DNA from 3 places in the Rhizobium bangladeshense genome. Region 1 is predicted to be linked to each of the others. Evidence: riboswitches for the same ligand, from Rfam matches in the RefSeq annotation. Region 1 holds a riboswitch; each other region holds the start of a gene.
What was found. A riboswitch is a leader RNA that binds a small molecule or an ion and turns the genes downstream of it on or off. The one in region 1 is predicted to bind cobalamin.
Positions count from the first base shown of each region.

Region 2: linked by a shared signal. The riboswitch ahead of bluB (5,6-dimethylbenzimidazole synthase) and the one ahead of J2J98_RS17425 (CbtB domain-containing protein) in region 1 are both predicted to bind cobalamin.
Region 3: linked by a shared signal. The riboswitch ahead of nrdH (glutaredoxin-like protein NrdH) and the one ahead of J2J98_RS17425 (CbtB domain-containing protein) in region 1 are both predicted to bind cobalamin.

Region 1 is NZ_CP071612.1:3,597,209-3,607,221, forward strand. Features, by position in the region: gene J2J98_RS17400 (sigma-54-dependent transcriptional regulator) at 1-137, opposite strand, end outside; partial or broken gene J2J98_RS17405 (sensor histidine kinase) at 134-2,006, opposite strand; gene J2J98_RS17410 (sulfite oxidase-like oxidoreductase) at 2,116-2,778, shown strand; gene J2J98_RS17415 (hypothetical protein) at 2,763-3,332, opposite strand; gene J2J98_RS17420 (CbtA family protein) at 3,386-4,120, opposite strand; gene J2J98_RS17425 (CbtB domain-containing protein) at 4,133-4,342, opposite strand; adenosylcobalamin (AdoCbl) riboswitch at 4,341-4,497, opposite strand; gene J2J98_RS17430 (histidine phosphatase family protein) at 4,574-5,128, shown strand; gene J2J98_RS17435 (putative bifunctional diguanylate cyclase/phosphodiesterase) at 5,599-7,167, shown strand; gene J2J98_RS17440 (acetate/propionate family kinase) at 7,428-8,606, shown strand; gene J2J98_RS17445 (phosphoketolase family protein) at 8,678-10,013, shown strand, end outside.
Region 2 is NZ_CP071612.1:2,426,489-2,436,501, reverse strand. Features, by position in the region: gene J2J98_RS11870 (NAD+ synthase) at 1-1,649, shown strand, start outside; gene J2J98_RS11865 (TolB family protein) at 1,727-2,554, shown strand; gene J2J98_RS11860 (3-deoxy-7-phosphoheptulonate synthase) at 2,551-3,615, opposite strand; gene J2J98_RS11855 (hypothetical protein) at 3,928-4,509, opposite strand; gene J2J98_RS11850 (methyl-accepting chemotaxis protein) at 4,570-6,447, opposite strand; cobalamin riboswitch at 6,753-6,939, shown strand; gene bluB (5,6-dimethylbenzimidazole synthase) at 6,982-7,671, shown strand; gene J2J98_RS11840 (DUF2865 domain-containing protein) at 7,675-8,775, opposite strand; gene J2J98_RS11835 (GntR family transcriptional regulator) at 8,979-9,620, opposite strand; gene J2J98_RS11830 (M20 family metallopeptidase) at 9,792-10,013, shown strand, end outside.
Region 3 is NZ_CP071612.1:3,933,729-3,943,741, forward strand. Features, by position in the region: gene J2J98_RS18950 (adenylate/guanylate cyclase domain-containing protein) at 1-1,142, opposite strand, end outside; gene nrdF (class 1b ribonucleoside-diphosphate reductase subunit beta) at 1,243-2,217, opposite strand; gene nrdE (class 1b ribonucleoside-diphosphate reductase subunit alpha) at 2,382-4,550, opposite strand; gene nrdI (class Ib ribonucleoside-diphosphate reductase assembly flavoprotein NrdI) at 4,529-4,930, opposite strand; gene nrdH (glutaredoxin-like protein NrdH) at 4,944-5,165, opposite strand; cobalamin riboswitch at 5,427-5,651, opposite strand; gene J2J98_RS18975 (heavy metal translocating P-type ATPase) at 5,878-8,118, opposite strand; gene J2J98_RS18980 (MerR family transcriptional regulator) at 8,190-8,612, shown strand; gene J2J98_RS18985 (TIGR03862 family flavoprotein) at 8,684-9,892, shown strand.

The DNA of each region.
Region 1 (10,013 bases):
CTGTAGCCGATCAGCTCCAGCACATGATCGCCGCTCGAAAAGGTCTCGACGCTGAAGCCGGAGAGCTCCAGCGCCTGCGCCGTCGAGCGGCGCAGTTCCTCCTCGTCGTCAACCAGCAGGATCTTGGCCTCGTTCATTCCGCCGCCTCCGGCATCAGCCCAGCCGACGATTGCAGCTCGATGCGGAACACCGCGCCTCCTTGAGGATGATTGGCGGTAGTCAGGCTGCCGCCGAAATCCTTGACGATGTTATAGGAGATCGAAAGCCCGAGGCCGAGCCCCTTGCCCACGCCCTTGGTCGTGAAGAAGGGGTCGAAGATGCGCTCGGCGATTGCCGCTGGCACGCCCGGTCCGTGGTCGCGCACCGTCAGCACCACCTTGCCGGCCTCCTCGAAGGCGGAAACCTCGATGCGTCTGTCATCCAGGCCTTCTACCGCATCGGCGGCATTGGAGATCACATTCACCAGCACCTGCTGCAGCCGCACCGAACCGGCGCGCACGACCGGCGGCGGCGTTCCGAGATCGAGCCGGAGCTCGGCGTCCGCCGCCTTCAGCCGCCAGGCGATGATCTCCAGCGTGTCGCGCATCGCCTCGTCGAGTGAAACCGGCCCAAGCTTCTCGTTCGGCTTGCGGGCAAAGTTGCGCAGGTGCCGGCTGATCGAGGCCATGCGGTCGATCAGCCCGCTGATCCGCCTTATGTTGTCTTGCGCCTCATCCATCCGGCCGCGGTCGATCAGCACCGAAGCACTGTCCGTATAGGTCTTGGCGGCGGCAAGCGGTTGGTTGAATTCATGCGACAGCGCGGCTGACATCTGCCCGAGCCCGGCGAGTTTGCCTGCCTGGATGAGATCGGCCTGTGTCTGGCGAAGCTGCTGCTCGGTCAGCCGCCGCTCGGCGATTTCCTCCTCGATGCGGCTGTTGACCCGAGCAAGATCGGCCGTGCGCTCCTCCACCCGCCGCTCGAGTTCGTTGCGCGCTTCGGCCTGCATCTGCATGCGCTCGGCCAGCCGCGCCCGCCGCTGGCGAATGACCGCCACAGCAAGCCCGGCGATGCAAAGGATGAGAAAGACGGCGACAAGCGCGGTGCGCGCCTGGGTGCGGATCGAGCTCGTCTCCATCAGCACATTCACCGTCCAGTCCTCCGCAGGCATGTAATGCGACAGCATCAGATATTCGCTTGCGCCCCGGTCGCTCGCAAGCGTCATCAGATCATGCGTCTCGAAGCGATGACGCGTCACCGGCAGCGCCGTCAGCATCGCATTGGCATAGCGCCGCGACGTCTCGGTGCGGGCGATACGATCGGCCGTTAGCGGCAGGATCGCGCCATAGAGCCACTCCGGACTGCCGGACATGAAAATGATACCCTCGGGATCGGAGACGAAGATCTTGTATTCGCCGCCGCTCCAGGAGGATTCGATCATGTCGATATCGACTTTGAAGACGATGACGCCGCGAATATCCGCGCCGACCCTGATCGGCGCCGAAAAATAGTAGCCGCGCTTCAGCGACGTGGTGCCGAGGGCGTAAAACCGCGCTTGCCTCCCTTCGATTGCTTCCTGGAAATAGGGCCGGTAGTTGAAATTCTGGCCGACGAAGCTTCCCGGTCCATCATAATTGCTCGCCGCGATGGTCTCCCCGTCCGGCTTCACCACATAGATGTCGGAGGATTTCAGAAGCCCGTTGATCTCCTTGAGATAGAGATTGGCCGCATCACGCAACGCCGTATCGTCGGGCGCGCTGACCAGTTCCTTGATATCGTCGTGATCGGCGATCAGTGCCGGCAGCGCCTCGTAGCGGTTGAGGTGGCCACTGAGTGCCGAGACGGCAAGGCGCAGCGCGGTTCCCGCCTGGGCGGAAGCCTCCTGCATATAGGCGCGCGTCGCAATCGCGCTTCCATAGGTGAAGAAGGCGAAAATGGCGAGCGGCACCAACATGAGCGCCGCGATGGCACGATATCTCGAAGACAGATCCGCTCCTCCCTTCTGCCTTCACTCCCCAGCAAGGCATGCCCGACGCCTCAGTTTAATGAGGCAAGCGAGGATTTCCAAGGGCTCGCCGAAACTTGACACTCGGCAGGGACGGATGTCCTATTGCTGCACCGCAAGGAGACCCGCTCATGAGCGACGACCAGACGCCCGCCGACAGCAAGCTCACCAACTCCAAGCGCCGCTGGGCGTCCGAGGGCAAGTTCCTGACCGGCCGCATCAGCAGGCCGGACACGGAACGCCTGCCGCCCGGCCAGCACCTCGTCAAGAACTGGCCGGTGCTCGATCTCGGGCAGCAGCCGGTCATTTCCACCGAGAGCTGGCGGCTTGAAGTGCGCGGCCTGGTCGAAACGACGCTCACCCTTGCCTGGGCCGATTTTCAGGCCATCGAGCAGAGCACCAGGGTCAGCGACATCCACTGCGTCACTACTTGGTCGCGCTACGATAACAAATGGAACGGCGTTTCGACGCGTGATCTGCTCGACCGCGCCATGCCGAATCCGGAAGCAGCCTTCGTCATGCTGACAAGTTACGACGGCTATACCACCAATCTGCCGCTTGCCGATTTCGCTGCCGAGGACGCGATCCTGGCGACCTCCTGGGAAGGCCTACCGCTGACACCGGAGCACGGTGGGCCGATGCGCCTCGTCGTGCCGCATCTTTATTTCTGGAAGAGCGCCAAGTGGCTGCGCCGCATCGAACTGCTAGCCGCTGACGAAGCCGGTTTCTGGGAAAAGAACGGCTACCACATGTATGGTGATCCGTGGCGCGAGCAGCGCTATTCCGACGACTGAGCCTTCGGCCGCAGGACGTGGCGAAGCGCAAGCACCGCGAGACCGAACAGAGCGGCCAGCCCCGTCAGTGACGCCATGCTGGCAGGATGAAGCGGCACCCTGCTCCAATTCGGCTTGACGATATTGGCGGTGTTAAAGGCCTCGCCGCTGAACTGGCAGGTGATGAAGGCAAGCCCGCGGCCCGCCATCTCGGCGTCGATGGCCGAGATGATTTCGCCCGCCGCGGCCGCCTCGCGCGGCATCTCACGCATCGCCATCAGCACGGCTTTCGTCGCCGCGAGATAGGCGTGGGCGCATTCGTTGAACGGGCTTTGCTCGTCCGTCACGCTCCCCGGCATCTGTCCCCAGAGGCAGTAGGAATACTGAATTTCCGCGTAGTTCAGGACACGCCGGAACGGTTCGTTCGTATCGGCCGCCCGTGATGCCAGCATGCTGATCTTGCTGCGATAATCCGAAATGACCGCCATTTCGCCGTGGGAAATTGCCGGAATCTCGAGGCCGGCATGGGTGCCGCCAGAGCTGCCCCCATGGGCAAGAGCACTTCCGATAAACATTGGCAACAGGCTTGCGATGAGACTGAGAAAAGCAAACCTGCCGATACGCCGCATCACCGGAGCGCCGGCCGCAGTCCGCTCTTGGCGACAAGATGCCGTTCTGCCAGCACTCCGAAAACAAGGCCGAGCGCTGCCCAAAGGATCGCGTGCATGCCAAGCGTGGTCGCGCGGAACCGCCAGAGCACCGTGGCCGAGAAATTCTCCGGCACCTCGTTGATCGGCGGCAGCAGATAGAGAACCGCGCCGATGAAGACGAGATAGGCGATGCCGGCGATGATCGCGCCGTTCCAGAGACCGAAGCGCTCGCCAAGGCGTCGCGACAGCGCGATCGCCGCAATCAGCGAGGCGAGCGAAACGACGATCATCAGGAAGAACAGTTCGGTCCTGACACCGATCGTATCGGAACTGCCGACCGCCGGCGGGTTGGCCGGATACTTGATGCCGGGAACCAGAACGACCGCCACGAAGGCGGCAAGGGCGATGACGGCCGAGGTGCCGCGGGGCGAAAGCCTGCCGAAGCGGCCGTGCACGAAAGCGAAGGTGAGCGAGAAAAGCCCGCCGACGGCGATGCAGTAGGCCATGACGCCTGTGAAAAGGCCGAGACCGGCCTGCGTGGCACGGCTGACGATTTCAGGCTCGGCAGCTTCGCCCGCCGCCTGAGCGTTAGCCTCCTCGAAGGCGATCGCCGCATCGACCAGCGGCTCGCCGACGGTATGGGCGAAGACAAAAACGAGGATACCAGCAATCAGGCCCGCGAGCATGCCGCGAAGCAGAAGGTTTCCAACCATGTCAGTATTCCCTTAGTGGCAGGGAAAGCCGAGGAGATGGCGGGCATCATGCACGAATTCGTGCACATACATGCCGTTGAACAGCGCCATCGCGCCTTCCTCGGTGCCGACGAAATAAAGAACGATCAGCATCAGCAGACCGCCGAAAATCCCCCAGGGAAGGATATCGCCGGCGGGGATCGGAGTCGGCGCAGCGACGGGCGCGAAAGTGGTGTCAGACATGTATTCCTCCGGAATGACGCGTTCAGTCGAAAGAGTGTTGTGCGGCAGGGTCTGACTTCCAGCGCGATGAGCTTTCGACACGCTGGTCACAGTGGCGCGACCGCGCCGGATTTCCACCGGCTTCCAAACCCGCAACAGCACGTTTATATCTGCACGCCGAAGAAACTGTCAACGTAACTTCACGAAGCGGCAAAGGCCGTCCCCATTCCATCCTCGGAGATCAGAACAACCGTGAATACGCGCCTCACCTGGATCTGCCACGGCGCGACGGCGGCGAACCGCAAGGCCCGGTTTCCGCTCGACGAACCGTTGGAAGAAAAGGCAGTGGAAGAAGCAGCCAGGGTCGCTGCGCTCCCTCACGCGGATCGTATTGTCACCAGCCCCGCCTTGCGCGCCCGCCAGACGGCCGACGCGCTCCTTCTCGAAGGGCGGATAGACCCATCGCTCCGCGACTGCGATCACGGTCGTTGGGCTGGCAGGTCGATCCAGGCGATCGAGTCGGAAGAGCCGGAAAACCTCATGGCCTGGATGACCGAGCCGGAGGCGGCCCCTCATGGCGGCGAGAGCCTTCTTGACCTGCGGAAGCGCGTCGCTGGCTGGATGGAGGCGCAGTCCGAGCAGGGCGGTCACGTCATCGCTGTCAGCCATGCGGCCGTCATCCGGGCGGCCGTCGCGCATGTGCTTCAGGCGCCGCCCTCCTCCTTCTGGCTGACCGACGTCGAACCACTCGCCATCCTTCGCATGACAAGCAATGGAAGCCGCTGGTGTTTGCGCTTCCAGCATTAGAGATTCCTTATTTTCTCCAGCCTTGCACAAGCAAATCGCGTCATCCCTGTTGAACCCGGTTTTGCGGGGACTACTTCCTTGTCCCAAGGAGATGGAAGAATGGCATATGATTGGAGTGGAGAGCGTACGCGGCGCCTGCGGTTGATGCGCGTCGCCACGTTCACGCTTCTGGCCGGTCTCATCCTCAGCGTTCCGCTGTTGATCGTCACCGCCTGAAGCACGAGAAAAGGCGAGCGATGCGTCAGCACGCTCGCCTTCGTTCTTCTGGGGCATCTTTTCGGCCTGAACCTGCAGCAAGATTTTTCTCCTGAACGGGACCGGCGAAACAGCGTCGGTGCCGATCCTGGCTGCATTGCAACGCTGCCGACGGCCAACCTCAAACTGCCCCCTCTGATAATTCGCCTTCTAGTTTCAACGAACATTTCAGATTTTTGTGATATCCCGGCGCGGGTGGAGATGGAGAAGGCATAATGCCGGTGTTTTTCCAGAGCAGGGCCGGAAGGCAATGCATGTCGATCGTCGGTTTGGGGATAACCCTCTGGCTCCTCGCTGCCTTGCTGCAGTTCGACGACAGCCTGGTTTCCTTCATGACCGCATTCGGCAACTACGGCGCCGACAAGCTCGTTCTGGGGCTCGGCATCGCCGGCGCCATGAGCTTCATCTATTCGGTCCTGCGTATTGCCGATCTGCGCAAGGAAATGGAACTGCGGGTCGCCGCCCAGGCGAAGGCCGACTGGACGGCAACTCACGACCACCTGACTAAGCTGCCGAACCGCTACGCCTTCGAGCGCAAAATTCTCTCACGGCCGGTCAGGAACGACGACGAAATCCAGGAATGGGACAACAGCGTCACCATCTTCTCCGTAGACCTCGACGGCTTCAAGAAAGTCAACGATCTTGTCGGCCACAAGGGCGGCGACGTATTGTTGATCGAAGTGGCTAGACGCATCTGCGCGCTCGGCAATGCCGATTGCGTCTACCGGTTCGGCGGTGATGAATTCATCATCGTTGCCTTCGCTCTGACGGCGGAGCGCGAGGAACGTTTCGCCAAGCTGTTGATCCAGGCCGTCACCCGACCGATTCATATCGACGGATTTGCCGTAGAAGTTGGCGCCAGCGTCGGTTACGATCGATGGGTCGAGGGCAGCGAACCGCTGGGAGACGCCGCCCATCGTGCTGACCTCGCCATGTATGAGGCCAAATCACGCGGCCCCAACCATTATCTCGTCTTCGAAACTTCGATGCAGGACAAAGTAACGGAGCGCGCTTCCCTGGAGGCCAGACTGCGCGCCGCAATCGCCACCAAAGCTATCAAGCCGTTCTATCAACCGCTGATCGACCTGAAGACTGGCCAGCTTTGCGGTTTCGAAGCCCTCGCACGCTGGATAGACGAGGATGGTGTCAACATTCCGCCGCCTGTTTTCATCGACATCGCCGAAGAAACCGGGATGATCACCGCCTTGTTCGAGGATCTCCTTGCTCAGGCCTGCAGCGATGCGCTCACCTGGCCGGCGCATGTCATGCTGTCATTCAACGTCTCCGCGGTGCAGATGGAAGACCGGCTGTTGACGTCCCGCATCCTTAAGGTCCTTTCCGCAAGCCGGCTGCCGCCACAGCGCCTTGAAATTGAGATTACCGAAAACGCGCTGATACAGGATCCCGCTGTCGCCGCCGTTATTCTCGAAGAGCTGCATGCCGCCGGCATCCAGATCGCCCTCGACGATTTCGGCACTGGCTATTCGAGCCTCGCCCAGCTCGCCCGCTACCGCTTCGACAAGATCAAGATCGACAAAAGCTTCATCGCCACTTATCGCGACGACGAACGCCAGGAAAAGATCGTCCGCGCCATGCTTGGCCTCGGCAGAAGCCTCAACATCAAGACGACCGCGGAAGGCGTCGAGGAACACGGCCAGCTTGCCTTCCTGCTGCAGCTCGGCTGCGACGTCGGCCAGGGCTATCTTTTCGGCAAGGCGATGCCCGCCGACGAGGCCAGCATCTTCATCCGCAATCGTAATGCCAATCTGGCATCGAGGGCCTGACCCCCGCGCAATTCAGCAGACTGCCCAAGCTTCGGGTCGCCCCCTACGCATCGTCAGCATAACTCGCGCCGGCCGGCCATTGCAGGCCGGAGTTCTTGCCCTCATTGTGCCGTGAGATCCGATGACAGCACGGTCGGGGGTCGAGGCCGGCAGGCGTGGCGATCGGCCGAAGTGACGGCGACCGCCGAAGGATGCCTTTCCAGCGCGAGTTTTGGCGCTAAGTTCGGCCATCGTGACGACGGCGCGGAGTCTCTGAAGACATGTCATCCACCGACCTCCTCCTGACCTTCAATGCCGGCTCATCGACGGTGAAGATCGGCATCTTTTCAATCGAGGGCGCCGAGGCACGGCACCTCGGCAAGGGTGTCATCGATCTCCGCGCCGAACCGCTCTCCCTCGGCCTGACCAAGGGGTCGCAGAGAGTTGACATGCCGCTCAAAGCGAAGCTGACGGACGATCTGCACGGGGTCATCGACGAGACCTTCACGCTTCTCGCCGATCATTTCGATATGACTGCCGCTGCCGCTGCCGGCCACCGCGTCGTTCATGGCGGTGAGCGCTTCACGAGCGCCGTCGCGCTAGATGACGACGCTATCGAGGGGATCGAAGCCCTGATACCGCTCGCCCCCCTGCACCAGCCGCAAGCGCTACGCTTCATCCACGCGCTCCGCCATCTGAAGCCGCATCTTTTGCAGATGGCCTCCTTCGATACCGCCTTCCATTCCACGCAGGACGATCTGGTTCGCCGCCTCGCGATACCGCGGTCCTTGCATGACGAGGGGATCAAGCGTTACGGCTTCCACGGGCTTTCCTATAAGTTCATCGCTGGCGAACTTGCGCGCAGGGCACCGCATGCGGCAAAGGCCGTGGTCGCCCATCTCGGCAGCGGCGCCAGCCTCTGTGCGCTGGAAAACGGCATCAGCCGCGACTGCAGCATGGGCTTTTCGACCCTCGACGGCATCCCGATGGCGACTCGCCCGGGCTGGCTCGATCCCGGCGTCATCCTGCATCTGGCAGGAGAGAGAAAGCGATCCCTGCGAGAGATCGAGGATTTGCTCTATCACCGCTCAGGCCTGCTCGGCGTTTCCGGCATCAGCGCCGACACGCGCTATCTGTTGAAGGACGGCCGGCCGGAAGCGCGCCAGGCGATCGACCTCTTCACGCTGCGAATTGCCGGCGAGATCGGCCGCATGGCGGTAACGCTCGGCGGCCTCGATGCCGTCGTCTTCACCGCCGGCATAGGCGAGCATCAGCCGGATGTCCGCGCCGGCGTGGCGGAACGGCTGTCCTGGCTCGGCCTTTCGATCGACGAGAAAGCCAATGCCGCCAATGGTTTCATGATCAGCACCAGGGAAAGCCCCATGGCCGCCCATGTCATTGCCACGGACGAAGAACAGGTGATCGCCGATGAGGCGCTGTCCGTTCTTCGCGCCCGCTGATCCAAATCAATGGCGCGCCGGCGCCGGCGGCTAGAATTGACGTTGAAAGCATTTTCGAACGGGAGAAGCCCATGGAAAAGCATGTCTCGACCGCCGCCGCCCTGACCGATGCTGAACTCACCCTGATCGACCGCTATTGGCGGGCGGCCAACTACCTCTCGGTCGGCCAGATCTACCTGCTCGCCAATCCGCTGCTGCGCGAGCCGCTGAAACCCGAGCACATCAAGCCCCGCCTGCTCGGTCACTGGGGCACGACACCAGGCCTCAACTTCATTTATGCGCATCTGAACCGCCTCATCCGCGCCCACGATCTCAATATCATCTACATGTGCGGCCCCGGTCACGGCGGGCCTGGCATGGTCGCCAACACCTATCTCGAAGGTACCTACAGCGAAATCTATCCCGATATTTCCGAAGACACTGAAGGGATGCGCAGGCTCTTCCGACAATTCTCGTTTCCCGGCGGCATCCCGAGCCATGCGGCGCCGGAAACGCCGGGATCGATCCATGAAGGCGGCGAACTCGGCTACGCCCTCGTCCACGCCTTTGGCGCTGCCTTCGACAACCCCGACCTGATCGTCGCCTGCGTCGTCGGAGACGGAGAGGCAGAGACCGGGCCATTGGCCGCCAGCTGGCATTCCAACAAGTTCCTGAATCCCGCCCGCGACGGCGCCGTTCTGCCGATCCTGCATCTGAACGGCTACAAGATCGCCAATCCGACCATTCTCGGCCGGGCCGGTGACGACGACCTGCGACGTCTCTTCGAAGGCTACGGCTACGAGCCGTTTTTCGTCGACGGCCACGAGCCAAGCGACATGCATCAGCAGATGGCCTCGACCTTCGACCAGATCTTCGACCGCATCCGCGATATCCAGGTGCAAGCCCGCAGCGGCGCTGCGAAGGGCTGCCCGCGTTGGCCGATGATCGTGCTGCGCAGCCCCAAGGGCTGGACCGGGCCGAAGGAAGTCGACGGCAAGAAGGTGGAAGGCTTCTGGCGAGCCCACCAGGTGCCGGTCTCCAATTGCCGCGAGAACGAAAGTCATCGCAAGATTCTCGAAGACTGGATGCGGAGCTACGATCCCGAAGACCTGTTCGATGCCGATGGCCGGCTGAAAACCGATCTGCGGGCACTGGCGCCCGTCGGCAACCGCCGCATGGGCGCCAATCCGCATGCCAATGGCGGTTTGCTGCGCCGGGAACTCAATGTTCCCGATATAGGCGAATATGCGGTTGACGTGGTCAAGCGCGGCAGCGTCGTGGCCCAGTCGACGGAGATCCTCGGCCATTACCTGCGCGACACGATGAAACTCAACGCAGAGGCGGCAAACTTCCGCGTCTTCGGCCCCGACGAGACGGAGTCGAACCGCCTCGGCAGCGTCTTCGAGGTCACGAACCGTGTGTGGATGG
Region 2 (10,013 bases), 1.2 Mb from region 1:
TCCGCATCGCTATCGGCCAGCTCAATCCAACGGTCGGCGATGTCGCCGGCAATCTTGCCAAGGCACGTGAAGCACGCGCAGATGCCGGCCGAGAGGGCGCGCATTTGCTTGTACTGACCGAACTTTTCATCTCCGGCTATCCGCCGGAGGACCTGGTGCTGAAGCCGGCCTTCATCCGCGCCTGCTGGAAGGCGGTGGAGAGTCTTGCGGCCGACACCGCCGATGGCGGGCCGGGCGTCGTCATCGGCTTTCCCAGGCAGGACGAGACGGGGCGCTATAATTCCGTCGCGGTGCTCGACGGCGGCAAGGTGATCGCAGTGCGCGACAAGGTCGATCTGCCGAATTACGGCGAGTTCGACGAGAAGCGGGTCTTCGTGCAGGGGGCCATGCCGGGACCGGTGAATTTCCGCGGCGTGCGGCTCGGCATTCCGATCTGCGAAGATATTTGGGGCGAACTCGGCGTTTGCGAGACACTGGCCGAAAGCGGGGCGGAGATCCTGCTGTCGCCGAACGGATCTCCCTACTATCGCGGCAAGGTCGATATCCGTCACCAGGTGGTACTGAAGCAGGTGCTCGAGACCGGTCTGCCGTTGATCTATGCCGCCCAGCTCGGCGGCCAGGACGAGCTTGTCTTCGATGGTGCGAGTTTCGCCTTTAATGCCGACAAATCGCTTGCCTTCCAGATGAGCCAGTTCGAGACGGCGATTGCAGTGACGACATGGAAACGTCGGGAAGCCGGCTGGCACTGCGCCGAAGGGCCGATGGCGCGTATCCCCGAGGGTGAGGAGGCCGATTATCGCGCCTGCCTGCTCGGCTTCCGCGACTACGTCAACAAAAATGGCTTCAAAACCGTCGTTCTCGGCCTTTCCGGCGGCATCGACTCGGCGATCTGCACAGCGATCGCGGTCGATGCCCTCGGAGAGGAGCGGGTGCGAACGGTCATGCTGCCCTATCGTTACACCTCGGAAGATTCGCTGAAGGATGCGGCCGACTGCGCCAAGGCGCTCGGCTGCCGCTATGACATCGTACCGATCGAGCAGCCGGTAACCGGCTTCAGCAGCGCGCTCTCCAACCTCTTCGAGGGTACGGAGAGCGGAATCACCGAGGAGAACTTGCAGAGCCGCGCGCGCGGCGTCATCCTGATGGCGATCTCCAACAAGTTCGGCGCGATGGTGGTAACGACGGGCAACAAGTCGGAAATGTCGGTCGGCTATGCCACATTGTACGGCGATATGAACGGCGGCTTCAATCCGATCAAGGACCTCTACAAGATGCAGGTCTATGCGTTGGCGCGCTGGCGCAACGAGAATGTGCCGCCGGGTGCACTAGGGCCGTCGGGTGAGGTGATCCCGCAGAATATCATCGACAAGGCCCCATCGGCCGAGCTGCGTCCCGACCAGAAGGACCAAGATTCGCTGCCGCCTTATCCCGTTCTCGATGATATTCTCGAGTGCCTGGTGGAGAAAGAAATGGGGGTCGAGGAGATCGTCGGGCGCGGCCATGACGTCGCGACCGTTCACCGCGTCGAGCATCTGCTCTATCTCGCCGAATATAAGCGCCGGCAATCGGCGCCGGGCGTGAAGATCACCAAGAAGAATTTCGGCCGGGACCGGCGCTATCCGATCACCAACCGATTCCGGGATCGCTGACGCGATCGGGATCTGGGGCGATCGTGATCACCGACGCGATCGGCATCGCGGACGCGCTCGGGATATCAGGAGGAAACATGCGCAGCTCGGTCGAGATCTACAATGTCAGGACAGGCAGGGCTTGCGAGGTCTGGCAGACGGACAGGCTGGTGGAGGCGCCGAACTTCTCCCCCGACGGTTCATATCTTCTGCTCAACGGCGACGGGCTGCTGTTCCGGCTGCCGCTCAACGGCGGCGATGTGGTGAGGGTCGATACGGGCTTTGCGGTCAACTGCAACAATGATCACGGCATTTCACCCGATGGCACCGAGATCGTCATCTCCGACAAGACCGAATTCGGCAAGTCGGCGATCTATATCCTGCCGATCGAAGGCGGCACGCCGCGACTCGTCACTGAAAACCATCCTTCTTACTGGCATGGTTGGTCACCGGACGGTCGGCAACTCGCCTATTGCGGCATTCGAGACGACCTCTTCGACATATATACGATTTCCGTCGACGGTGGCGTCGAGACGCGGCTGACGCATGGCGAGGGCCGCAATGATGGACCCGACTATTCCGCTGACGGGCAATGGATCTATTTCAACTCCAGCCGCACCGGGCTGATGCAGATCTGGCGTATTCACCCCGACGGCACGGGTCTCGAGCAGGTGACCTCGGACAATCAGGGCAATTGGTTCGCCCATCCATCACCCAGAAATGACAAGGTGTTGATCCTGTCCTATGACCCCTCTGTTTTCGATCATCCGCGCGATCTCGACGTGCGATTGCGGCTGATGGATATGGACGGCGGCAACCTGAAGACCCTGTTCGAGCTTTTCGGCGGGCAGGGCACGATCAACGTGCCCTGCTGGTCTCCTGATGGCGAGGAATTCGCCTATGTGCGCTATTTCCCGGCCGTTTAAGCCGCTGCCGCTTTGCGCCGCGTGCCAGCGGCTTTCGCCAACTCTTCCAGCACTGTCACCGACAAGTTCCAGTCGATGCAACCATCGGTGATCGACTGACCGTAGACCAGCGGCTTGCCGGGAACGAAATCCTGGCGGCCGGCGACGAGGTTGCTTTCCACCATCATGCCCTTGATATGATAGTTTCCGGCGGTCACCTGCGAGGCCACGGAATGGACGACGAGTGGTTGGTTCATCGGGTCCTTGCCACTATTGGCATGGCTGGCGTCGATGAGAATGCGGGGGGCGACGCCGAGTTTAAGGCATTCCGCTGTTACGGATTCGACATCGGCCGCCTCGTAATTCGGCCGCTTTCCGCCGCGCAGAATGATGTGGCAGTCCTCATTGCCCTTTGTCGAGGCGATTGCCGCCTGTCCGTCCTTGGTGACGGCCGGGAAGTGATGCGGCTGTGAAGCGGCGAGGATCGCGTCGAGCGCGACGCGAGCGCCGCCATCGGTGCCGTTCTTGAAGCCGATCGGGCAGGAGAGGCCGGAGGCGAGCTGGCGATGGATCTGACTTTCGGTCGTGCGTGCGCCAATCGCACCCCAGCTGACGAGGTCGGCAATGTATTGCGGCGTGATCGTCTCGAGGAATTCGACACCCGCCGGAAGCCCCATCGCATTGATGTCGAGCAGCAGGCGTCGCGCAATTCTCAGCCCTTCCTCTATTCTGTAGCTGCCGTCTAGATGCGGGTCGTTCATCAAGCCCTTCCAGCCGACTGTGGTGCGGGGCTTTTCGAAATAGACACGCATGACGATTTCAAGATCGCTGGAGAAGCGCTGTCGTTGCTCGGCCAGCCGTGCGGCATATTCCCGTGCGGCAACCGGATCATGGATGGAGCAGGGGCCGATGACCACGATCAGGCGGTCGTCTTCACCCTTGAGAATCTTATGGATCGCATTGCGATTGCTGGTCACCGTCTCGCTGACGTCAGCGGTTCGGGGAATTTCCGCGATTATATCAGCGGGTTTGGTCAGCGGAGTGATCTCGAGGATACGCAGATCATCGATGGTATCAGACACAGTATGGCTCCTGTTTGGTCATACCGTGCGGAATAAAAAAGCCGCCAGGTAGACTAGCGGCTGTTCGGGTTGTCGTCGCGTCGAATTCAGTTACGCACGGACCCGCATCCGCTGGGAGCAGCGGTACGAATAAAATCGCGAGGCGTAGATTGAAGTCGTCGACATCAGGCGTATGTAGCGTCGAGGTCGTCGATTGTCACGCAAAATTTGCGGTCGGAAATCCGGCGTTCGCATGGCATCTTCCGCCTCCGAGAGGCTCAAGGCGTATCGCCCAGAAGCATTCCCTTCGAGGCGATACGTTGTATAACGAAATCAGAGGGCGTCGACGTTCACGCCTATGGTGACGGCGCCGATCGGGGTTCCCGATTCGTCTGAGATAGTGATGCTCGCCTGCGACTGCAGTGTCTGGGTCGATTCGTCTTTTTCGATCTCATCGACGAAGATGGCATCCTTGCCGGCGCCGAAGGACTTCTGGAATTTCGCCTCGTCCCCCTGCCAGTAATCGGAGGTGACGTCGCTTTGGCCGACATTCAGCCCCTTTGCGTCCATGACGAAGATCTCGGTAATCTTGCCGCCCGAGGCTTCCTTTTTCGCCTGAAGGAATTTCGACAGCGCGTTGCCGAGCACGCCATCGATCATCGAGTGGTCGGAGCCATCGACCTCGGCGCGCCATTTCTTGTCGAGGGCGTCGATGTCGGCTTCGCTCAGATTGGCGTTCGCAGTATCCTGCGCCTTAATTGCCTCAATGACGGTGGGATCGTTCAGCCAGGGGTTCACCTCGCTCTTAACGTAATCGGCAATCGGGGCAAGCTTGGCATCCTCGGCCATCGATACGCCGATGGGTGCGACGAATGCGGCTGAGGCGAAAAGCAATGTGGTCACAACTCTCTTCATAACTGTTCCCTTCCTGTGATCAGTTGCTGAGAAATGGGGCTTATCGGGGCGAGGACGACATCAGAACTCCTCCCAGGCACTGGGAGAAGCGGCAATGGCTGCATTTCCGGCATGTCGTGGCACGATGGCTTTGGGTTCTGCACGATTTTGGCGGGCGCTCGGCCGGACGGGCCTTGGCTCGCCCGCCACGGTCGAGCCGACAACGAACCGGCCGGCCGAATCCTGCAGCTGGCGTCCCTGCAACAGCAGCTCCTGGCAGGCCGCGTTCGTTTCTTCGACCATCGCCGCGTTCTGCTGCGTCGCGTGATCCATCTGGTTGATCGCGCCGTTGATTTCCTGCAGACCGGTCGCCTGCTCGCGATAGGACTGAACGAGGGTAGCGATGCTGTCGCTGATGCGATTGATCTGCTCCTCGATCTTCAGGAGAGCATCACCGGTCTCGTTCACCAGCCCGACGCCGGCGGCAACCTCCCGGCCGGAAACGTTGATCAGGTTCTTGATTTCCTTTGCCGCGTTTGCCGAGCGCTGGGCGAGTTCACGAACCTCCTGTGCGACAACCGCAAAACCCTTGCCGGCCTCGCCGGCGCGCGCGGCCTCGACGCCGGCATTCAGCGCCAGCAGGTTCGTCTGGAATGCGATTTCGTCGATGACGCCGATGATGCGCCCGATCTGGCTGGAGGAGGTCTGGATCCGGTCCATCGCTCCGATCGCGTCGCGCACGACCGTCGCCGAGACGTGAGCACTTCGCTTGGTTTCCTCGACCAATTGTCCGGCATTTTCGGCCCGCTGCGACGAGGTCTTGACGGTCGTGGTCACTTGATCCAGTGCCGCAGCCGTCTGTTCCAGTGCTGCCGCCTGCTGTTCGGTCCGCTTGGCAAGCTGATCTGCGGAGGAGGCCAGTTCACTTGAACCGCCCTCAACCGCAACGGAAGCGATCTTTATCTCTGTCAGCGCGGCCGCGACGGCCTGGACCATGTTGTTGAAATCCTGGCGCAACTTGTCGAATTCAGGGCCTAGATCGGCAAGCTGAACCGAGAAGTCGCCGGCGGCCAGCTTTTCCAATGCGTTCGCAAGAGTGGTCATCACTAGCCGTTGCCTGTTGCCGGCTTCTTCCGTCAACAATGCATTGCGCGCCCGTTCGGCATCGAACGAGGCGCTCTGCTCGGCAGCGGCCTGCTCTCTTTCGACCTTTGCGATCGCCTCGTGACGGAAGACTTCCAGCGCACGCGCGAGAAAGCCGATTTCGTCGCCATTTTCCCTGTAGGCGACGGGGGAGGCGAGGTCGCCATTCTGCAACGCGCCAATTCGTTTGCTGAGGATCCTGAGGGGCCGGCCCACCAGGCTGCGCATGGCGAAAAGGAGAGCGATGACTGCGAAGGCAGTGATGACGGATTGGGTGAGCAGCGAAACGAGAACCTTCTGGCGGACTTCGGAAGCTATCTTTTCGACAGACCAGTTCGTAACGACGTAGCCGGTTGTCTTGCCGGACTTGTCCAGCGGCAGCGGCGCAATAATCGTGACCAGACCGGCGGACATTCCGTTGTCATCGACTGTCGTTTTGTCAGGTTTGGCGCTGAGGCGCGTCGCCAGGTCGGCCGGCGTCGGCAAACCGGAAATGCCGTCGCGCGTCCAGGTGTCGACGGCAGCAGGCTCCGCGTTGAATGCGGCAAATTGAACGAGATCGAGCGAGGGGTCGTCACGGTACAGCGAATAGGCTTCGCGAACGGCGTTCGCCTTGCCCCATTTCACGCCGCCGGCGGCCAGAGAGGCAAACTGTTCCGCATCCTTGGACCAGTTCGCCTTGGCGCTATCGATCAGCGCCCGGGTTTCATACATCCACGTATAGGTGGCGAAAGCGGAAATGCCGCATACATTGACGGCGACGATGATCACAGCCAGCTTGGCTGTCAGGGGCATGGTTTTCAAGAATTGGAACATCCGCGGAGCCTGGAATTGCGGCTCGGTCGACCATCTTTGCGACCGGCATATCTGCACGGCATCGACGCTGACGGTCACATCACGAGCGCTCATGCCCATGTCTGATTTGCGACCCAAAACGCGCAAAGGCAGTGTGGATTTGATGTATGAAGAAATCATAAAGTAGAGGAGGATGGGTAGGCACACAGAGGCTGTTCCTCCCGCAACCAAAAGATCGCCGATGCGGAGCTGTCTGCCCCTGATCAGCCGTCTGCGGTCGCGGTTCAGGGTCAGTCTGCCCGCACTTGCCGCCGCGCCGGTTTCCTGAAATAGATGCGCCGTCAGGTGCTCGCCCTGTGGGCGGGAGAATCGGGAATCCGGTGCAATGCCGGAACGTGCCCAACGCTGTAAGGCCGACGTCTGCCGCTTCATCGTGCCACTGGCTTTTGCCGGGAAGGCTGCGGCAGATGGATGAAGCCAAGTCAGAAGACCGGCCTGGCGAGATAGACCCAACCCGCGCGGACGGCGGGCGGTTGCGTTGTTGGGGATATGACGATGCGACCCTTTGATGTGGATGCCCTTTCGGCGGCATCCGGTTTTTCGCCGGCCGAGCGCGAGGCGGTGTATCACGCGATCATGACGCGACGTGACGTGCGCAGCCAGTTCCTGCCCGATCCCTTGCCCGACGACCTCGTGGCGCGGCTTCTGACAGCCGCGCATCATGCACCTTCGGTAGGCTTCATGCAGCCATGGAATTTCATTCTGGTCAAAAGTGCAGCCGTCCGCTCGCGCGTGCGCGACGCCTTTGCTGTGGCCAACGATGAGGCAGCGTCGATGTTTGAAGGTGAGCGGCGGCAGGCCTATCGATCCCTCAAGCTCGAAGGCATCGTGGAGGCGCCGCTCGGTATATGCGTGACCTGCGACCCCACTCGCGGCGGCAGCGTGGTGCTGGGACGGACGCACAATCGGCGGATGGATTCCTATTCGACCGTTTGCGCCATTCAGAATCTCTGGCTTGCCGGCCGCGCCGAGGGGGTCGGCATCGGCTGGGTCAGCATCTTCCGTGAAGGTGACCTGAAAACCATTCTCGGCATCCCCGAGCATATCGAAGTGGTCGCCTGGCTCTGCGCCGGCTTTGTCGACCGGCTATATGAGGAACCGGAACTCTCGATCAAAGGCTGGCGGCAGCGGCTGCCGCTCGAGGAACTGGTTTTCCACGACGGATGGGGACGCAACGACCCCTAGCAGTTACTGCTGTTGCGGTTGTGGGCCCGGCGTTGCCGGATTGGCAAGATCGATCGAGCCCTGGTCGCCTGCAAGGAATTGCGGGCCGACCTGACGGATCTTGTTCCGGGTGGGGTCGTAGGGACGCTCGGGAACGGATGGTTGCTGCGAGGCTGCTGCTGCTGCAGTGTCCTTCGCCGGGGGGGTGGTGCGGATCGTTGTGATCGAACCCTGCTGCGGCGGCTCGCTTAGGGCCTGCTTGCCACGCATCTCCTCGTAATAGGCGGTGAGATTGCAGGCGCAGGAATTTTTCTCGCCAGGCGCGCGGTTCTTGTAAGCGAAGGCGTTCTTCATGGCGCTGTAGGGAGCGCCCGTCGCGACCGAGATCATGTTCGAGGCCTCGGTACTGGTCACGTCGCGATAGAAGAGTTCTGTCTCGATGCCAGGGCACATTTTGGCGCAGGTCTGGGCATCCCGGCCGAAATCGACTGAGGTGGTGTTCGAGCTGATCGGGAAGAAGCCGCCGTCGCAGCTGCGAACGCAGATGGTGCTGACCGGCGAAAACATTTCAGCCCTCGGCAGGCCGTAACGCGGATCGGCCTCTTCACCGCTACCGAGCGCGATGAAGGTGTCGGTGCGCATCGCCTGTTCTTCGACGCTTGGGGCGGCCTCGCTGGCGCTGCGCTCTGTCGGCGCATAGAAATTTTCGCTGTTGCAGCCATTGCGTTCGAGCGCAGCCGTCAATTCACGGCGCGCGCCGTCATCGCCGCCGGCTTGGCTGCGCAGCTCGTTGCGGCGCTCCTGGAGATAACGGATATTGTCGATCATCCGGGCTTCGGCGTCTGAGAGCTCGGCGCAAAAATCGGCATTCTCGCCGCCGATCACGAGCATGCTGCCCGAGGTGCAGCCGTAGCTGCGCAGATCGTTGCGGACCTTGCGCAGCTCGAGGTTCTGCTCGGCGATTGCGCTGGCATATTGGCGCGCTTCCGGACCGTTGCCGTTGCCGATCGACCGCGGCAGATCGGCAAGACGACCGCGCAGGTCGTTGCAGACGGCGCTGGACTGCGCGGCGGCGGGCGATGCCAACGCAAGAAGAAATGCAAGAGACAGGTTTCGGCGTTTCACGACTCGTCCCGGAATAAGCAATCGGTGGGGTATCGAATGCGACGTCACCCCGTGCGTTTCATAGCTCATTTCTCTTAATAAGCTCAGAGGATTTCTTAGCGTATTTTCGCGATCTTATCCAGCAGAGCGCCTGGCGCTCGTCGCTCCAGCTATTCCGATTATGCCTAAGTTCCAGCGACAGCTGACGGCGTCATTGAGGCCGATCAGCCTTGAAGAATGTGCCTGCGCGTCAGCTCCATCAGGCCATCGGTGTCGCGTTTCTCTATCGCGTCGACCATCTGCTGATGTTCGCGGCCGGATTGCTCTATGCGGGCGCGCGTTCGCCACTGCGACACCGGCGCGGAAGACGTCCGCTGCCGAATTTCCGTGATCAGTTCCACGAGTTCCTGGTTGCCGGCGAGAGCAAGCAGATGGCGATGGAAGGCGAGATTGGCTTCGTAAAGTTCAAGCATGGTGCCGTTCAGCACAAGATCGTCGAAGCGTAAAGCCAGAACCCGCAAATTTGCAATATCGGCCTCGCTCGCATTCGCGATGATGCGGTCGCTGACGGCCACTTCGAGGATGACGCGAATGTCGCTAACCTCCTGAGCGCGGCGCCCGTCCTGCTCATGGACGTGATAACCGCGATTGGGGATATGCTCCACCAGTCGCTTCTGCACCAGTCTGTCGAGAGCCCTGCGAACCTCGGGCCGTGTACAGTTATACCGCCTCTCGAGATCGATCTGCTTCAACCAGGTTCCGGGCGGGAGGCGACCGGCAAGGATATCCTGGAGAATGAGTTCGGTCACATCGATGGCTTGCGGCTCTTGTGCTTGCGCTGTCGCGTCGCCTTCCAGCGAAATCATTCAATTCTCCCAGCCCGATTTCGGCGATGACTATCATAGCTCTGCCTCGGCCAACAACGAGGCGACATCGGCATCGAAAAATATTCATGCTCATGCCTTGCGCGCCTGATGCAATTGGAGCATAAATTGGCGCCAATTTGATTACCACTTTATAAGGCGGATTGTAAATCCATGCAGAATTCAGATGCCGTTTGGGAAATCGTCGAGAGAAAGCGCACGGCGTTCTTCGAGTTGAGCGATCGCATCTGGGATATTCCCGAGATCAATTACCTGGAACATCAATCTGCCGAAGAGCACGCCCGCATGCTGGAAAGCGAAGGTTTCCGTGTCGAGCGCGGCATTGCCGGGTTGCCGACGGCGGTCATGGGAGAGGCAGGCGAGGGTGGGCCGGTC
Region 3 (10,013 bases), 340 kb from region 1:
GCGCAGCCCGCCATCTCGACGAAAGCCCGCGACAAGAGCACCGGACGCTTGACCTCTTTGGTCAGGCTTTCCAGCCGCGACGCGACATTGACCGCGGGGCCAATGACGGTGAAATCCAGCCGTCGGCGCGAGCCGATATTGCCGTACATGACGTCGCCGACATGCACACCGACGCCGTAGCGCAGCGGCTCGCGTCCCATGCGCAGGTGCTCCTCGTTCAGCTCGGCCATCGACGCCTGCCCCTCGCGGATCGCTTGCAGCAGATCGAGGCAGGCCGTTTCCTTGGCCAATGGGAAGATCGCCAGCAGCCCGTCTCCCATGAATTTCAGGATTTCCCCACCGTGTCGTTCGATCGGATCCGACATAGCGTCGAAATAATCATTCAGCAGATGGATGACATCGTCGCGCGGCCAGAGATCGGAGATCGCCGTAAAGTCGCGCAGGTCGCAGATCATGATTGCGGCGCCGACGGTCGCGCCACTGCCGCGAGTCGTCGCACCCGAAAGAATATGTTCGCTCGCATGCGGTCCGACATAGGTTTGCAGCAGCGTCCGTGCCATGATGTTCTTCAGCCTGATCTCGCTGACGAGGGTCAGCGCCGGCAGGAGATCGCGCAGGAAATCGGTATGCTCGCTCGTAAAGCCGCCCGGACGGGATGTGGAAAATGTCGCGACGTGGCGCTTGCCGAAAGTATGCTCGATCGGCCAGGCAATGTACTCCGTAAGACCCTCGTCACGCAGCTCCTGAAAGAAAGGATCCCCGTCGGCGTCGGCAGTGCCTTCCAGTTGCCGGCGCACCTCCTCCGCCCCCTGGTGGATCGCGTTGACCGGACTCTTCAGGAACTCCGGCGTGGTTTCGACACCATAGGCGAATGTGTTGATTTTCGCCTCCGTCATGCCCTCCTTCCAGAGGATGCGGGCGCCGATCCATTGCGGATGATTCGTCCTGAAATGCAGCGTCGCGCGCGCCACCGGTACCCCTGCGGCTAGCAGCTTCTCGCACATTGCCACAAGGATGTTGTCGATGAAGCGCTCGCCGCGCGTCTCGTTCACCAGCCAGTCGAGGATCCGCCTCCGGCGGATCGGCCAGGCGCCTTCGTCCGTTTCAACAGCAGCCCCGGCCTTGTTCAAAAAAGAGGACATCGAAACCCCACTACGCCGCATCACCGACGAATACCGAATTGAGTTTCCGTGAATGTGGTCGATGGCGAAGCAAATGATAAGGGGAGACTGCAATTAAGTCTCAGAAATCCCAGTCTTCATCCTCGGTTGCGACAGCCTTGCCGATGACATAGGAGGAGCCGGAGCCGGAGAAGAAGTCGTGGTTCTCGTCGGCATTCGGCGACAGCGCCGACAGGATAGCCGGATTGACCTTGCATAGATCGGCCGGGAACAGCGCTTCATAGCCGAGGTTCATCAGCGCCTTGTTCGCGTTATAGTGCAGGAACTTCTTCACATCCTCGCTCAAGCCGACGCCGTCATAGAGCGCTTCGGTATACCGAGCCTCGTTGTCGTAGAGTTCGAGCAGCAGATCGAAGGCGAAATCCTTGATTTCCTGCCGGCGTTGCTCGGACAGCAACTCCAGCCCGCGCTGGAACTTGTAGCCGATATAGTAGCCGTGCACCGCCTCGTCCCGGATGATCAGCCGGATCATATCGGCCGTATTGGTGAGCTTGGCGCGGCTTGACCAGTACATCGGCAGATAGAAGCCGGAATAGAACAGGAAACTCTCGAGGAAGACGCTGGCGACCTTCTTCTTCAAAGGGTTGGCCGACGCATATTGCTCCATGATCAGCGCCGACTTGCGCTGCAGGAAATCATTCTCCTCCGACCAGCGATAAGCGTCGTCGACGTCAGGCGTGGAGCATAACGTCGAGAAGATCGAGGAATATGAGCGGGCATGCACGGCCTCCATGAAGGATATATTGGAAAGCACCGCCTCCTCATGCGAGGTTACCGCATCCTCCATCAGCCTGACGGAGCCGATGCCGTTCTGGATTGTGTCGAGAAGCGTCAGACCCGTGAAGACGCGGATGGTGAGTTGCTGTTCCGCCGGCGTCAGTGTCGCCCAGGAGGGAATGTCGTTTGACAATGGCACCTTTTCCGGCAGCCAGAAATTGCCGGTGAGCCTGTTCCAGACTTCGAGATCCCTGTCGTCCTCGATACGGTTCCAGTTGATGGCGCGCACGCGGCTGGTTGGCTTGATTTGCATGTTCATAAAGTGGTCCTTCCTCAGGAGTAGGTGGGCGCAGCCCCCTCATCCGCCTGCCGGCACCTCTCCCCGCTGGGGAGAAGAGACTTGCGGTAGCGTCATCCCCACAAAATCTCCAGCGGGGAGAGGGTTAGGGTGAGGGGGTCTCTGGCTCTAAGGCCGAAATCAACTCACAGCGTGCAGGAAACGCAGCCCTGCACCTCGGTGCCGGACAGCGCCATCTGGCGAAGGCGAATGTAGTAGATCGTCTTGATGCCCTTCCTCCAGGCGTAAATCTGCGCCTTGTTGATGTCGCGCGTCGTAGCCGTGTCACGGAAGAACAGGGTCAGCGACAGACCTTGGTCGACATGCTGGGTCGCCGCCGCATAGGTGTCGATGATCTTCTGCGCACCAATCTCGTAGGCGTCCTGATAATAGTCGAGATTGTCGTTGGTCATGAACGGCGCCGGATAATAGACGCGGCCGATCTTGCCCTCCTTGCGGATCTCGATCTTCGAGACGATCGGATGGATCGAAGAGGTCGAGTGGTTGATATAGGAGATCGATCCGGTCGGCGGCACCGCCTGCAGGTTCTGATTATAGAGGCCGGAGGTCATGACAGCCTTCTTCAGCGCCACCCAGTCGTCCCGTGTCGGGATATGGATACCGGCATCATCGAACAGCGCACTCACCTTCTCGGTCGCCGGCTTCCATTGCTGTTCCGTATATTTGTCAAAATATTCGCCGGAGGCATATTTGGACTTTTCGAAGCCCTTGAAGCTCTGGCCGCGTTCGATCGCCAACAAATTCGAAGCGCGGATTGCGTGGTACGTCACCGCATAGAAATAGATATTGGTGAAATCGACGCCCTCCTCCGAGCCGTAGAAGATGCGTTCGCGGGCAAGATAGCCGTGCAGGTTCATCTGGCCGAGGCCGATCGCATGGCTCTCGTCATTGCCCTTCTCTATCGACGGAACCGAGGAGATATGGCTCATGTCGGAAACCGCCGTCAGCGCCCGGATCGCCGTCTCGATGGTCTTGCCGAAATCAGCGGAATCCATGGCGGCTGCGATATTCAGCGAACCGAGATTGCAGGAAATGTCCTTGCCGAGGTGCTTATAGGAGAGATCGTCGTTATATTCGCTTGCCTCGCTCACCTGCAGGATCTCCGAGCAGAGATTGCTCATGGAGATGCGCCCGGCAACCGGGTTCGCCCGATTCACCGTGTCCTCGAACATGATGTAGGGATAGCCGCTTTCGAACTGGATTTCGGCGATCACCTGGAAGAACTCGCGCGCCTTGATCTTCTTCTTCGAGATGCGGGCATCCGCCACCATCTCGCGGTACTTTTCCGTCACGGAGATCTCGGTGAACGGCATCCCGTAGACTCGCTCCACGTCGTAGGGCGAGAAGAGGTACATATCCTCATTATTCCTAGCGAGCTCGAAGGTGATGTCGGGCAAGACGACGCCGAGCGATAGCGTCTTGATGCGGATCTTCTCATCGGCGTTTTCACGCTTGGTGTCGAGGAAGCGCATGATATCGGGATGATGGGCGTTCAGATAAACCGCGCCCGCTCCCTGCCGCGCGCCGAGCTGATTGGCATAGGAGAAGCTGTCTTCCAAGAGCTTCATGACCGGGATGATGCCGGAGGACTGGTTCTCGATCTGCTTGATGGGCGCGCCTGCCTCGCGGATATTCGTCAGAGACAAGGCCACGCCGCCGCCGCGCTTTGAGAGCTGCAGCGCCGAATTGATCGACCGGCCGATCGATTCCATATTGTCCTCGACGCGCAGCAGGAAACAGGAAACGAGTTCGCCACGCTGTTTCTTGCCGGCATTGAGAAAGGTAGGCGTTGCCGGCTGGAAGCGCCCGGAAATGATTTCGTCGACCATGTCGCGGGCAAGAGCCTCGTCGCCTCGCGCCAGGGTCAGCGCCACCATGCAGATGCGGTCCTCATAGCGCTCGAGATAGCGCTTTCCATCGAAGGTCTTCAGCGTGTAGCTGGTGTAATATTTGAAAGCACCGAGGAAGGTGGGGAAGCGGAATTTCCTGGCATAGGCCTGATCGAACAGGTCGCGCACGAAATTGAAGGAATACTGGTCGAGCACCTCCTGCTCGTAATAACCCTCGGTCACGAGGTAATCGAGCTTCTCCCTGAGGTTATGGAAGAACACCGTGTTCTGGTTCACATGCTGCAGAAAGTACTGCTTGGCCGCCATGCGGTCCTTGTCGAGCTGGATCACTCCCTCATCGTCATAGAGGTTCAGCATCGCGTTCAGTGCATGATAGTCGAGCGTTTCGGCCGCCTTCAGCGGTTTTGCGCCCGCATCCCACGTCAGATTTGTTCCCGTGTCCAAAATCGTCCCATCCCGTCTTTGACATTGGCGACATCCTCGGCTGTTCCCAGGAGCTCGAACCGGTAGAGGTACGGCACCTGGCACTTCTTCGAGATGACGTCGCCGGCGAGCCCATAGGTCTCGCCGAAATTGCTGTTGCCCGCAGCAATCACGCCGCGGATGTTGGAGCGGTTTTCCGCGTCGTTGAGGAAGCGGATCACCTCCTTGGGCACGGCCCCTCTACCGCCATCCCCGCAATAGGTGGGCAAAATCAGCACATAAGGCTCGCGAATGTGAATGTGTTGAGCGCCGACGGGAATGCGCGCCGCGCGCAGCCCCAATTTCTCGACGAAACGATGGGTGTTCCCAGATCGGCTGGAATAATAAACGATCAGCCCCATCGTCTTTCTCAGCTCAGGAGAGCGCGCTGATCATATCCGGGCGGAACCCCGCCCAATGCTGGCTGCCGGCAACCACGACCGGAACCTGCATGTAGCCCATGCCGCGCACACGATCGAGCGCTTCGGCATCCTCGGAAATATCGACGATCTCATAATCCACGCCCAGACGGTCGAGGGCGCGGTAGGTGGCGGTGCATTGGACGCAAGCCGGCTTGCTGTAAACGGTAATGCTCATCATGTTCCTCGTAATGTCAATGAAGTCAGGACGCGGGTGTGGGATCGGGCGCCGTGCGGCGTCCGGGGTAACGCTCGATAATGATCTGACAAACTTGGCGCTTCAGACGCCTGACGCTATCCCTTCCGGGGTTTGCGCGGGCGGCGGCCTTGATGTTCTCGACATGACTTCATCCCGAAGTGCTCATGCGGACGTTCGGGGCAGCGCATCAGGCGCGGATCGTTCCGCCCTCATATACGCGACCTTCCGGACACCCCGCCCGTGGACGTTTCGTTCAAGGCAGGTCTCCTGGCTTGCGGGTCGAAGCATCCTGCCCAGCCTTCCCGAGGCATCATGCCTCAGTGACCCGAAATCGGACAGTTGCTCGCCGCTTACAGTTGCGGGGGCAGCTCCGGCCTTGCCCCACCCTCATGGCGAGATGCACCGTATTCCCATCTTAGCCCGCGATCCTTACGAATCGGAGGAACCTTGAACACTAGATATAGTACGCGAATCGAAATACACGTCAACGGATGGTTTGTGCATTGCATTAAGGCAGGTTTGAAATCGCTGCGTTCCTGTGAAAAACATGGAAAACGAAAGCTTAAGGTAAACTGGCTGTGGAGAAGCCTTTGATGAACAGGGCAGGCCCATAGCCGGCACTAAGATCCTAAGCTGTTCGGGCTCCAATCGCCGATGCGGCACATCGCAGAAAAGATGAAGCCCGGAATAGTCACGCCTTTATCCGAAGCAGCCTGAGCGCATTGATCGTCACCAGCACCGTGGCGCCGGTATCGGCGAGGATCGCCGGCCAGAGCCCGGTGATCCCGATGATCGTGGTAACCAGGAAGACAGCCTTCAGTCCGAGCGCGATGGTGATATTCTCAAGGATATTGCGCATCGTCCGCTTGGAAAGCGCGATCATCCGCGCCACGTCGCCTACGCGTCCGTGCAGCACGGCGGCATCCGCGGTCTCCAGTGCCACATCGGTGCCGCCGCCCATGGCGATCCCGATGTCGGCGGCGGCGAGCGCCGGCGCGTCGTTGATGCCGTCGCCGACCTTGGCGACGACGAAGCCCTTGCGCTTCAGTTCGCCGACGACCCGCTGCTTGTCCTCGGGCATCATCTCGCCGCGCCAGTCGATGCCGAGCATGTCGGCGACGGCTGCCGCCGTGCGCTTATTGTCGCCGGTCAGCATCATCGCCTTGACACCCGCCGATTTGAGCGCCGAGAGCCCGGCTTCAGCATCCTCGCGCGGCTCGTCGCGCATGGCGATCAACCCGGCCGCAAGGCCATTGACGAGCAGCACCGACACGCTCTTGCCCTCATCGTTGAGCCCGGCAATACGCGCCTCCTGTCCCGCGTTGAGCGCCCCACGCTCGCGGGCGGCGGGCGGCGACAAGAGATCCACTGTCTCGCCGCCGACTTTGCCGGTAACACCCCTGCCCGGCAACGCTTCCAATTCGAAGGCCGGCGGCACGGGAACGCCATCCATCCTGGCGCGGTTGAGGATGGCAAGCGCTAAGGGATGGCTGGAGCCCTGCTCCAGCACCGCCGCACGCGACAAGAGCTGCGCCTCGCCCAATCCGAAGGAAACGATATCCGTCACCCGAGGCTTGCCTTCCGTCAGCGTGCCCGTCTTGTCGAAGGCGACTATTGTCACCTTGCCGAGCGTTTCCAGAACAGCGCCGCCCTTCATCAGCAACCCGCGCCGGGCGCCGGCCGACAAGGAGGCGGCGATCGCCGCCGGCGTCGAGATAACGAGGGCGCAGGGGCAGCCGATCAGCAGGATGGCGAGGCCCTTATAGATCCACTCACCCCAAGCGCCGCCGAGAAACAGCGGCGGAATGACCGCGACAAGTGCGGCGACGACGACTACGCTCGGCGTGTAATAGCGCGAGAACCGATCGATGAAGCGCTCCGTAGGCGCCTTCGATTCCTGCGCTTCTTCCACCAGCTTGACGACGCGGGCGATGGTATTGTCGGCAGCGGCTGCCGTGACGCGAACCCTGAGCACGGCATCGCCATTGACCGTACCGGCATAGACGACGGCATCGACGCCCTTGCGCAGCGGCGTGCTTTCGCCTGTCACCGGAGCCTCGTCAATCGCACTATCACCTGATACGATGACGCCGTCGGCAGGGATGCGGTCGCCGGGACGAACCATGATGACCGTGCCGACCGCAAGGCTTTCCGCCGGCACCTCCCGCATCTGGCCATTGTGTTCGAGCAGCGCAGTCTTCGGCACCAGGGCCGTCAGTGACTGTATGCTTTCACGCGCCTTGCCCGCCGCCACTCCTTCGAGCAATTCGCCGACGAGGAACAGGAATACGACCGTTGCCGCTTCCTCGCCCGCATTGATGATGACGGCGCCGACGGCTGCGATCGTCATCAGCATCTCGATCGAAAATGGCGTGCCTGAGAATGCCGCCATGACGGCTCGCCGCGCAATCGGCAGCAGACCGACCAGCATGGCGACGATGAAGGCATAGGATGCGATCGCCGGCACGAGATGGCCGATAGCATAAGCGGCAACGAGTGCCGCACCCGAAAAAATGGTCAACCGGCCCTTCCTGCTCTGCCACCAGGAACCGGTCATCGTCGCATGGTCTTGTCCATGAAGTTTTTCGATTTCCCTCTCGCCATGGCGGTGGTCTCGATCATGACGGGCATAATCATGACCAGCATGATCATGATCGTGGTCGTGGTCCGCGTGATCGTGCAAGCCATGTTCGTCTGAGGGCACCGCGTTTCCGGCAAATGGCGAGACGGAATAGCCAAGACCGGTCACCTTCTTCTGGACCGCCTTGAGATCGCTGCTGGCGTCATGCCGGATGGTCATGGTGCCTGTCGCCACCGAGACGGTAACATCGGCGACACCCGCCACGCGCCTGACGGCGGTATCGATCTTGCTGGCGCAGGCGGCGCAATCCATGCCGCCGACCCGGTATCGTGTCTCGCTCGTCTCGGTCATGATCTGCTTCCTTGTCAAATGGAAGCACCCCTCCTACATCCTCTAGCGACTAGAGATGCAAGAGAAAAATCATGAAAAAGATCACGATTGGCGAAGCTGCTCGCCGGAGCGGCGTCAAAGTGCCGACGGTGCGCTATTACGAAAGCATCGGCCTGCTCGCGGCGCCGAGCCGCAGCGAAGGCAATCAGCGCGCCTTCGAGCCCACCGATGTCAGCCGTCTCGCTTTCATCCGCCATGCCCGCGAGCTGGGTTTCGAGATCGAGGCGATCCGCACGCTGCTTACCCTGCAGGACGATCCGAACCAGTCCTGCGCCTCGGCCGACGCCATCGCCAAGGCTCGCCTCGCTGAGATCGAGCAGCGCATCCGGAGTCTGATGGCTTTGAAGGCCGAGCTGGAAATGATGGTAGAGGGCTGCGGCCACGGCCGGGTCGACCAATGCCGCGTCATCGAGGTTCTCGCCGACCACGGTCAGTGCACGCATTCTCACCATTGACGAACCTGCACCCTTGCAGGTGATCGGCGCCCGCGCCAAAACTGCGCCGGAAAGAATCGGGCGAAGACATCATGAGCCAGAAACGGATTGCGATCATCGGCGGCGGCCCCGCAGGTCTTGCGGCTGCCGAGCTGCTTTCGCTCTCCGGCCATGCAGTGACGGTCTATGACGCCATGCCGACCTTCGCCCGCAAGTTCCTGCTGGCCGGCAAGTCGGGCCTCAATATTACCCATTCCGAGGACTATGCCCGCTTTGCTACGCGCTTCGGCGCGGCCTCAGCCCGGCTGCGTCCCGCTCTCGATGCCTTTACCCCTGGCGATATCAGGGAATGGACTGCGGGGCTCGGTACCGAAACCTTCGTCGGCTCCTCCGGCCGGGTGTTCCCGACGGTGATGAAGGCTTCTCCTTTGCTGCGTGGCTGGCTCAAGCGGCTGGAAGAGCGGGGTGTCGCGCTGCGCACCCGCCACCGCTGGACCGGTCTTGTCGAAGACGGTTATGTTTTCGAAATGCCGGAAGGGCGTGGCATCGTCCATTGCGACGCCGCCCTGCTGGCGCTCGGCGGCGCAAGTTGGCCGCGCCTTGGCTCGGATGCGGCCTGGCTGCCCTGGCTGGCGGAAAGGGGCATCGAGATCGAGGCCTTCCGGCCCGCCAATTGCGGATTCGTCGTCGGCTGGAGCGCAGGCTTCAGTGCGCGTTTCGCCGGCGAGCCCGTCAAATCGGTCACCGCCACATCCGAAGCCGGCACCTTTCCCGGCGAGTTCGTCGTCACCGGTAGCGGCATCGAGGGCAGCCTCGTCTATGCCCACGCGGCCAGCCTCCGCGACCGGCTTCTGCACCATGGCAGCGCTGCCCTGACACTCGATCTCGCCCCAGGCCGGACGATCGAAAGGCTGGCTCGCGACCTGAGACGGCAGGATTCAAAGTCGAGCTTTTCAAACCGCCTGCGCAAGGGCGCCGGGCTTGACCGCGTCAAGGCGGCATTGCTGCGCGAACTCACGCCCGACCGCGACCGGACCGATCCCGAACGTCTCGCCAGCATGATCAAGGCTCTGCCGATACCGGTTCTCGACGCGAGGCCGATCGCCGAGGCGATCTCCTCTGCAGGCGGGATCCGTTGGACCAGCATCGACGAGGGTTTCATGTTAAAGGCGCTGCCGGGCACCTTCGTCGCCGGCGAGATGATCGATTGGGAGGCGCCGACCGGCGGTTATCTCCTCACCGCCTGCCTTGCGACCGGCCGGGCTGCGGCGCGCGGCATCGAGGCCTGGCTGGCGCGGTAGATGCCGATGCTCCTAAACCGGATCTACATCAATGAATGGCCCATGATGTCGTGCCAAGCTCGCTGACACTTTTCAGAATCGTGCCCTGATCGCAAAGGGCAAGGGGAAGGATGGGGGTCGA